One region of the Paenibacillus sp. P13VS genome, then DNA from elsewhere that is predicted to be linked to it. Evidence: riboswitches for the same ligand, from Rfam matches in the RefSeq annotation. Region 1 holds a riboswitch; the other holds the start of a gene.
The links. A riboswitch is a leader RNA that binds a small molecule or an ion and turns the genes downstream of it on or off. The one in region 1 is predicted to bind ZMP and ZTP.
Positions count from the first base shown of each region.

Region 2: linked by a shared signal. The riboswitch ahead of GUA98_RS05345 (bifunctional 5,10-methylenetetrahydrofolate dehydrogenase/5,10-methenyltetrahydrofolate cyclohydrolase) and the one ahead of GUA98_RS14585 (TIGR01440 family protein) in region 1 are both predicted to bind ZMP and ZTP.

Region 1 is NZ_WYEV01000005.1:176,282-180,574, reverse strand. It holds gene GUA98_RS14600 (hypothetical protein) at 1-174, shown strand, start outside; gene GUA98_RS14595 (manganese efflux pump MntP family protein) at 138-698, shown strand; gene GUA98_RS14590 (low molecular weight protein arginine phosphatase) at 822-1,394, shown strand; ZMP/ZTP riboswitch at 1,532-1,613, shown strand; gene GUA98_RS14585 (TIGR01440 family protein) at 1,756-2,349, shown strand; gene glyA (serine hydroxymethyltransferase) at 2,617-3,864, shown strand; gene upp (uracil phosphoribosyltransferase) at 4,095-4,293, shown strand, end outside.
Region 2 is NZ_WYEV01000003.1:52,922-57,214, forward strand. It holds gene GUA98_RS05330 (beta-galactosidase) at 1-22, opposite strand, end outside; gene GUA98_RS05335 (helix-turn-helix domain-containing protein) at 143-1,000, shown strand; gene GUA98_RS05340 (hypothetical protein) at 1,100-1,723, shown strand; gene GUA98_RS05345 (bifunctional 5,10-methylenetetrahydrofolate dehydrogenase/5,10-methenyltetrahydrofolate cyclohydrolase) at 1,869-2,663, opposite strand; ZMP/ZTP riboswitch at 2,775-2,856, opposite strand; gene GUA98_RS05350 (ribonuclease) at 2,982-3,419, shown strand; gene GUA98_RS05355 (barstar family protein) at 3,436-3,711, shown strand; gene GUA98_RS05360 (hypothetical protein) at 3,950-4,293, shown strand, end outside.

The sequences.
Region 1 (4,293 bases):
GCCTGCCGATTAGAAGAGTCCCCTTTTGACACGCCTGCCTGCATCTCTCTGACTATTCATTCTCTATCTCCCGTCATGTTTGTGTCCTTGTCCGCATATCGTGTACAAGAACCTTTACGTGACTTGGGGGTATGGGAATGTGGGATGTGTCTGCCCATCTGGGGCAGTTGGTAACCATTTTGATTATGGCCGTCGCCCTCGGGCTGGATGCCTTCTCGCTGGGCATTGGGATTGGCATGAAAGGCATTCGTTTGCGTGATGTGCTGCGAATCAGCTTGGTTACGGCCCTGTTCCATGTGATCATGCCGCTGATCGGTATGTACACGGGGAAATACGTCAGTTCACTTCTTGGGGACATCACGACGTATGCTGCAGGCGGATTGCTCGTTTTGCTTGGGGGTCACATGATTCTGAATGCATTTCGTGAAGGTGACACCAAGCTGGTGGACCATCGCTCCATGCTGGGTGTGATCTTATTTTCACTCAGTGTGAGTGTGGATTCGTTTTCCGTTGGGGTATCCCTCGGCATGTTTAGCAGTGATCTGGTACTGACTGTACTTGCCTTTGGTGCATGCGGTGGAATCATGTCCGTCATGGGTCTGCTGCTGGGAAGACGAGTGAGCCAGAACCTTGGTGATTATGGTGAAGCGATTGGCGGAGCCATCCTGCTTGCGTTTGGACTGTTGTTTATTTTTTAATAGTCATAGAGCGGAGCAGTTGCAGCCCTTGAGCAGTCATAACGATACTCTTTAAATTTTCATCATTTAAAATTAAAATATTGCATCATTCGACAACATTTGCGAAATGGGGAGGCTATCACAATGAAACATATTTTGTTTGTATGTACAGGAAATACGTGCCGCAGCCCCATGGCGGAGGGGCTTTTGCGCAAGCTCGCAGCGGAACGGGGCATTCAGGTAGAGGTTCGTTCTGCAGGTGTGGCGGCAGCATCGGGAATGCCGATTTCCCGTCATGCCGAAGCTGTATTAAGAGATCACCAGGCGGAAGGGCCTGGTCAATCTACCCAGCTTGACGCGAGCCTGATTGGCTGGGCGGATTTGGTCCTTACGTTAACGCGAAGCCATAAACAGCATGTCATGCAGGTTTTTCCGGATTCGGTACACAAGACGTACACGCTGAAAGAGTATGTGGAGAATGATGATCAGGTTCTGAATGATCTTCAGGAACTGGACAGCCTGTTCGCCACACTGGAACTGAAGCGTGCACTCGGTCAGGAGATTCTGGCATCAGAGCGTGAGCGCGTGATCGAGATCCGCCAGCGCATTCCAAGCTTTGATATATCCGACCCATTCGGGGGCAGTCGTGACGATTATAATATTGCTGCTGCAGAGATCAGGACGGCATTGGATCGGCTTCTGGACAAGTTGGGATAAACCGGGATTATGCAGGGCAATGTAATTGGGCAGTGATGAACCATTTCCAAATTTATTTTTATATGCAAAAACGAACATGTAGTGTAAATTACCCGTTGATTTTAAGCGTGGGTTGTTTTATGATGAAGGGGAAAACAGGGATCCGGTGTAACTGGCGACGAAGTGGGCACAACCACAATGGAGCACCGGAACAAACGGCCGGTCGCCTGGGCAAAAGAGCAATTCTGCGATACCCGCAGACTGCTCTTTTTTTCGTCTTTCATCTGATTATTCGCTATAATAGTACCTGAGATGCCGTGCATGAATACAAGAGCGGGCTGCCGTGAGGAAGTCAGGCATGATTTTATCGGGAGGCGATAGGATGACTATTGAGTTAGATTCGGAACAACCCGGATTGCAGGAACAGACCGCATCCATTCTGCGTGAACTGGCACTTGCCGGAAAGCTTGGACCTGGACAGATTGTTGTGATCGGTACAAGCACAAGCGAGGTTGCAGGCCAGAAGATCGGTACGAGTGGTGCCGTTGATGTAGCACAGCAGCTTCTTGCAGGGATCCGCGAGGTACAGCAGGAATTCGGCTTCGAGCCTGTGTTCCAGTGCTGTGAACACTTGAATCGCGCACTGGTGATGGAGCGTTCATTGCTCACACGTCTTGGTTTGACTGAAGTGGGTGCCGTGCCCGTTCCCAAGGCAGGCGGTTCCATGGCATCCGCAGCTTATCGCTCGCTGAGTGATCCTTGCCTGGCTGAACATGTGCAGGCTCATGCGGGAGTGGATATCGGGGAAACCATGATTGGCATGCACTTACGGCATGTGGCAGTTCCCTTCCGTACAGCGCTTCGCTACATTGGGGAAGCCCGTGTGACGACAGCCTTGACCCGTCCGAAGCTGATTGGCGGCGAACGTGCGGTGTATCAGATGGAAGAGCAACCAGATTCGACATTTTGCGACTAAATCTTCAACCTACTATAAAGCGAAATTAATGTTTACACGAAAACGGAGACTGCAGGACAAATCTGGAGAAACGAAGTGCTCGCCTAAAAGCTTTCTGAAAGAAAGCTACATCGGAAGCATAGGCTATCACCGGATTTCCCCTTTAAAGGGGGATTCAAAAAATCTGGGGATAACAGCGATCGGAAGATTGTGCTGCGTTCGGAGTGGCGAGTGTAACCTTTTAATTTTGCTTTATAACTTCACTAATATACTGGGAGGAATTTAAACATGGAACAATTGCGTAAGAATGACCCTGCAGTACTTGAAGCGATGAATTTGGAGTTGAAACGCCAACAGAACAACATTGAGCTGATTGCATCCGAGAACATCGTAAGTGAAGCGGTAATTGAGGCACTTGGATCTGTACTGACAAACAAGTACGCTGAAGGATACCCAGGCAAACGTTATTATGGTGGCTGCGAGCATGTGGATGTTGTGGAAGATATCGCACGTGACCGCGCGAAGGAACTGTTTGGCGCTGAGCACGTAAACGTACAGCCTCACTCGGGAGCACAAGCGAATATGGCAGTATATCTTGCAGCGTTGAAACCTGGTGACACGGTGCTGGGCATGAACCTTGCTCATGGTGGACACTTGACTCACGGTAGCCCAGTGAATGCATCTGGTTTGCTCTACAATTTCGTGGCCTATGGCGTACAGGAAGATACTTTCCTGATCGATTACGATGAAGTGCGCAAAGCAGCGTTCAAGCACCGTCCTCGTCTGATTGTTGCAGGCGCAAGTGCATACCCGCGTACGATTGATTTTGAAAAACTCGCTTCTATCGCAAACGATGTAGGTGCATTGTTCATGGTGGACATGGCCCACATTGCAGGACTGGTTGCTGCCGGATTGCATCCGAGCCCGGTTCCTCATGCCCATTTCGTAACAACGACAACACACAAAACGCTGCGCGGACCTCGTGGCGGTATGATCCTGTGCCGCAAATCCTGGGCAGCTGCAATTGATAAAGCGGTATTCCCAGGTTCCCAAGGTGGACCTTTGATGCACGTTATTGCTTCCAAAGCGGTAGCACTGGGTGAGGCCCTGCAGCCTTCGTTCAAAACTTATGCACAAAACGTAGTGAAGAACGCTCAGGTTTTGGCTGAAACACTGATTGCTGAAGGATTGAACATTGTATCCGGCGGTACAGACAACCACTTGATGCTGATCGACACTCGCAGCGTGAACATCACAGGTAAGGAAGCTGAGCATGTGCTCGATTCCATCGGTATTACCGTGAACAAAAATGCAATTCCATTTGATCCGACAAGTCCGTTTGTAACGAGCGGCATTCGAATTGGTACTCCGGCAGCTACTTCCCGTGGCATGAACGAAGAAGCCATGGTTGCTATCGGTAAAATCATTGCCAAAACATTGAAAAATCCTAAAGATACAGCGAAGCTGGATGAGGCCCGCGCGGAAGTAACGGCTCTGACAGACCAATTCCCGCTGTACACAGATCTGAAATACTAGTCCACAGGCACATGGAATTATTGTACAACTAGAGTAAAAAGGACCGGAACATGCCAAGTTTCCGGTCCTATTTTTATAGTATTCGGTTTTCTGTAATGATTACATGTCCTTTGATGGTGTAATTCGGTGTAGGTGATGATATAATATACAGGATTTATCGGGCCTATGAATGATAATTAGGCATTATTGGTAATGCTGTACATGAAGAACTTACCGGAGGGACAAATTAGATGGGAAAATTAGTAATATGTGATCACCCCTTGATTCAACACAAACTGACGTTTATACGCGACATGCGTACGAATACGAAAGATTTCCGCGAACTGGTGGATGAAGTGGCTACGCTGATGGCGTACGAGATTACAAGAGAGATTCCGCTCGAGTCTATTGATGTGCAAACACCTGTAGCTGAAACACAAGGAAAGGTCA
Region 2 (4,293 bases), on a different contig from region 1:
ATAATTTTGAGATGTGGCTCATTGCTGGGACAACCTCCTTGTGATATGTTCTTTACGATGAATTCTACTGTGTTCAATAATAAAAGAAATATCGTTACAGCTACATTTTATATGGAATAGATCATAGCGAGGTAGTGTGATAATGGCTAAAAAACATGCGGATTATGCTATAGTTGGACACAGGCCCTTTGGAATATTGATCGCAGGTCATTATAAGGAGTTGAACGGATATGAAATTCATCGACCAACGGGGAGCATCGACTGGTTATTAATGTATACGCTTTCGGGTGAAGGGGAAATACAGCATGGCAAAAATTCGATAACCTGCATAGCGGGGGATGTGGCGATTCTTATGCCAGGGCTTCCGCATCATTATCGAACGAAGCAGGATCATTGGGAATTTATATGGGTACACTTCATACCCGATCCCCATTGGAGTACTTGGTTGAAGCTACCTGAAACGTCAGCTCGTTTCATCTACCAGCGGATAGTTTCGGAAGAGGTACAGCATGATTTGCAAAATGCTCTTCAAAGATTGGTGCGTCATGGATTTTCGGATGGCCGTTCGGAACAATATCGCCGATTATCTGAGCTGGCCCTCGAGGAGACGTTGATTCATATTCAACACACCTATCCACCGGATGTTCCGGCGACGATGGATCCCCGAATTGCGGAGATCATGCGGTATCTGCAGATGTATCCTGCGCAGAAAATAAGCATACCGGAACTGGCGAACCGATGCTGTTTATCCACCTCACGCCTCTCTCATTTATTTAAGGAGCAGGTAGGGGATACGATTCTAAATACAGTTCACAAGTTCAGATTGGAGAAGGCAGCGCAGCTTCTCGCTGGAACGAATCGGCAAATCGCAGAGATTGCTGCGGATGTCGGATTCGACTGCGGTATACATTTTACAAGAAAATTCCGTGAAGCCTTTGGCGAGACACCATCGGCATTTCGGAAACGAAAAAATAACCTTCAAGCGAGATTGTTGGATTGATCTAATAAACTGCTGAAGCGAAAGACAAACCAAATGAAAGCATCTATAATGTGTAGAACGTAAAATAAAGTTGTAGCATCAGAGGAGGACAAGTGCAGCATGAACCTTTTTCACATCCAATCCATCATACACGGAACTGATCGAACTGCAGCCTTCCTGGAAGATAACTTTATCGGGATCGATTGGCCAGCTACAGGGGATTTGGAACAACTGCCGACTGAAGAATGGAAAGAGCAAATCGGGCAGCATTATGCCATACCTGAATCGGAGCTGAGCGGGATAATAGGTACCCTACAGGCATTTGTAAACATCATACAGGATGGAGATCATGTCTTAATTCATGACGATGAGTGGGTATATGTTGGAGATGTCGGTGACTACTTTTATGATGACTCCGTTAGCATTGAAGAAGATTCGATATGTCATCGGCGAGGCGTAACGTGGTTGGGACGAATTCCACTGACAGAGATAAACGATAAGGTACGTGCTCTGATTTCGAATGCTTCGATCATTTCAACATTCGAGTATCCACTTTCACAGGCTCAATTGGAGCCGTGGATTTCAAGAACTTCCGAAACGGAAACGGCAGTTCAACATTCGGTTGGCGTAGATGACGGAACAGTGCAGGAAGCTCTCGACGTACTAAGGAAGGCATTACAGAGTGAAGACGAGGAACTTCGTATTCGTGCGGCGACGGCCATTTTACAATATGCGAAGAAATAAAAAGAACATGAACAGATATGTAGAGTAACGAAAATGGAACTAGCAGATATACGAACTTTCAATGCTCATTACGGTTTATGTCTATACACTAAGAAGCACGCAAAGCCCTCATGAAACGAGTGAGCTTTGCGTGCTTTCGTACATATTATGATGTTTTTTCAGATTGCATGCAGGCTGATTTGATCGTGTGTTCGATCAGCGTAGCAATGGTTACGGGACCAACCCCACCCGGGACGGGTGTAATGGCAGATGACGGAGTCAAGCAGGATGAAAAGTCCACATCACCGATATTGCCTTTATTGTAACCTGCATCAATGACAACTGCACCAGGTTTAATCCAGCTTCCTTTTACAAAACAGGCTTTGCCAACGGCAGCAATCACGATATCTCCTGACTTCACGATTTCTTCCAGATTGACGGTTTTGGAGTGACAGGTAGTTACCGTTGCATTTCGGTTAAGCAGCATGGCTGAAACGGGCTTACCGAGAATTGGACTTCTTCCTATGACCACAGCGTGCTTGCCTTCGATGGGTACGTTATAGAAATCCAGAATGCGGATAATTGCTTGTGGTGTGCAGGAAGGGAAAGCGGCGATTCCAAAGGCATTTAACGCAAATCCTAGGGTGGTAACGCCATCCACGTCTTTCTCTATGCTTATAGCATCAAAAGCGGCTCTTTCATCGATATGATGCGGTACCGGGTGCTGCAGCAGAATGCCATGAACGGATACGTCTTCATTTAATTTGGTTATTTCCTGAATTAATTGCTCCGTTGTAGTCTCTGCAGGCAAAACCACTTTAATCGAATGTACCCCTATTCGGGCACATGCATTGCCTTTCATTCGTACATACGTTTCTGATGAGGGATCATCACCAACCAAAATAGTCGCTAGACAAGGTGTAATTCCTTTCTCCTTCAACCCGGCAACCTTCGCAGTCATCTCTTACTTCATAAAGTCCGCTACCGTTTGTCAATTCAACATTAGCTTCTCTGTACTCATGCTCATCATCGCCCTTTCCAAATAAAAAGAGGCAAGGAAATAAAACTTCCTTACCTCGGCCCAGGCGTACGGCTTGATTAGACATCATATGCTCCCTCACGGTTCACCGTGTTCGCCAGTTACATATGACCATATTACCTTGATAGTACTTCATTTTGAAATGTACATCAATCCTTTTAACTTTAGCTATACTTGGAACTGTGTTCAGATTGGTATATACTTTTTTGAGTTAAGAAGATTAAAAGGAGATTATAAGCAGTGTATATTAAAAAATGGCTAGGTGCTGTACTCATTATTCTTGCGACGATGCTGGTCGCAGGTTGTTCACTTGAATCGCTAACTGTAGATGATTCGACCCAGACTCAGGCTGTCTTGAACCAATTTGACGAAGTGGCCAATTATCTTGCCGAGCATCAGGAGCTTCCGGATAATTATATTACCAAGAAGGAGGCCAGAGCTTTAGGCTGGGAACCAAGTGAAGGAAATCTGCAAGATGTGGCCCCAGGCAAAAGTATCGGCGGTGATATTTTTCAGAATCGGGAAGGCCTGTTACCCAAGAAAAAGGGAAGAACGTGGTACGAGGCAGATATCAATTATTCGGGTGGAACCCGGGGGAGTGACCGAATCCTCTATTCCAGTGATGGCTTAATATACAAGACAACCGATCATTATCGCACGTTTGAACAAATCAAATGACCAAAGGTAGGATGGTATGAAGACAGTAATCATTGATGGAAATGATATTCATGGAAAAGAAGAGCTGCATGATATTCTTCAGGCGAAGCTGGGGTTAGATGACTCTTACGGGCGGAATCTCGATGCGTTATGGGATGTCATTACAGGCTTCATTTCAATACCACTAACCATTCAATGGGTGAATTTTGAGGCCAGCAGGGCTGTGCTTGGAGAATACGCTGATCAGCTATTGGAGTTAATGCGTGAAGCAGAAGAAGAGCTGGATCAATTTCAATTGGATCTGAAAATGTAAAAACGAACGGGCAGTCCGCTGAGGACTGCTTTTTTTAATGTGCAACATGTTCCATGAGACTTCCGTTAAGGAGTTAAGGAATCCACAGGAGGTGAGGGTCATTCCCAGGAAGTTATTGTACTTCATTTATGTTCTGTCACTGGTTAGTCTGACAACATCTTGTGCAAGCACGTCCACGAATGCAGATGCTGATAACGGTCTAAGCGAACTATATGTTGCAGCATTGGAAGAGGTCATCATGATAGATTCAGCTCTTAATAGATCAATGGAGTATATATCAATAGATTATGATCGGACACCTGCATTAAGTGATTCTGATGGACAACATATAATGGAGTTCTTACAAACGGAATATAAGGTGGACGTTTATAACCTTACTTATGAACAATTGCTTAAGCAAGGTTTATATGAAGGTAATGAAAGCAATCTCCGAGGAATTTTACTGCGGATCGAAAAGGTTGAGCTGGCGGACGAGAAGAATGAGGCCACACTTGAGGTCAGTAAATATCGATCGAATGAAGGTTCCATCTCTGTAAGAATAACGTTGCAATATAGGGATAACCATTGGATGGTAGTTGATCA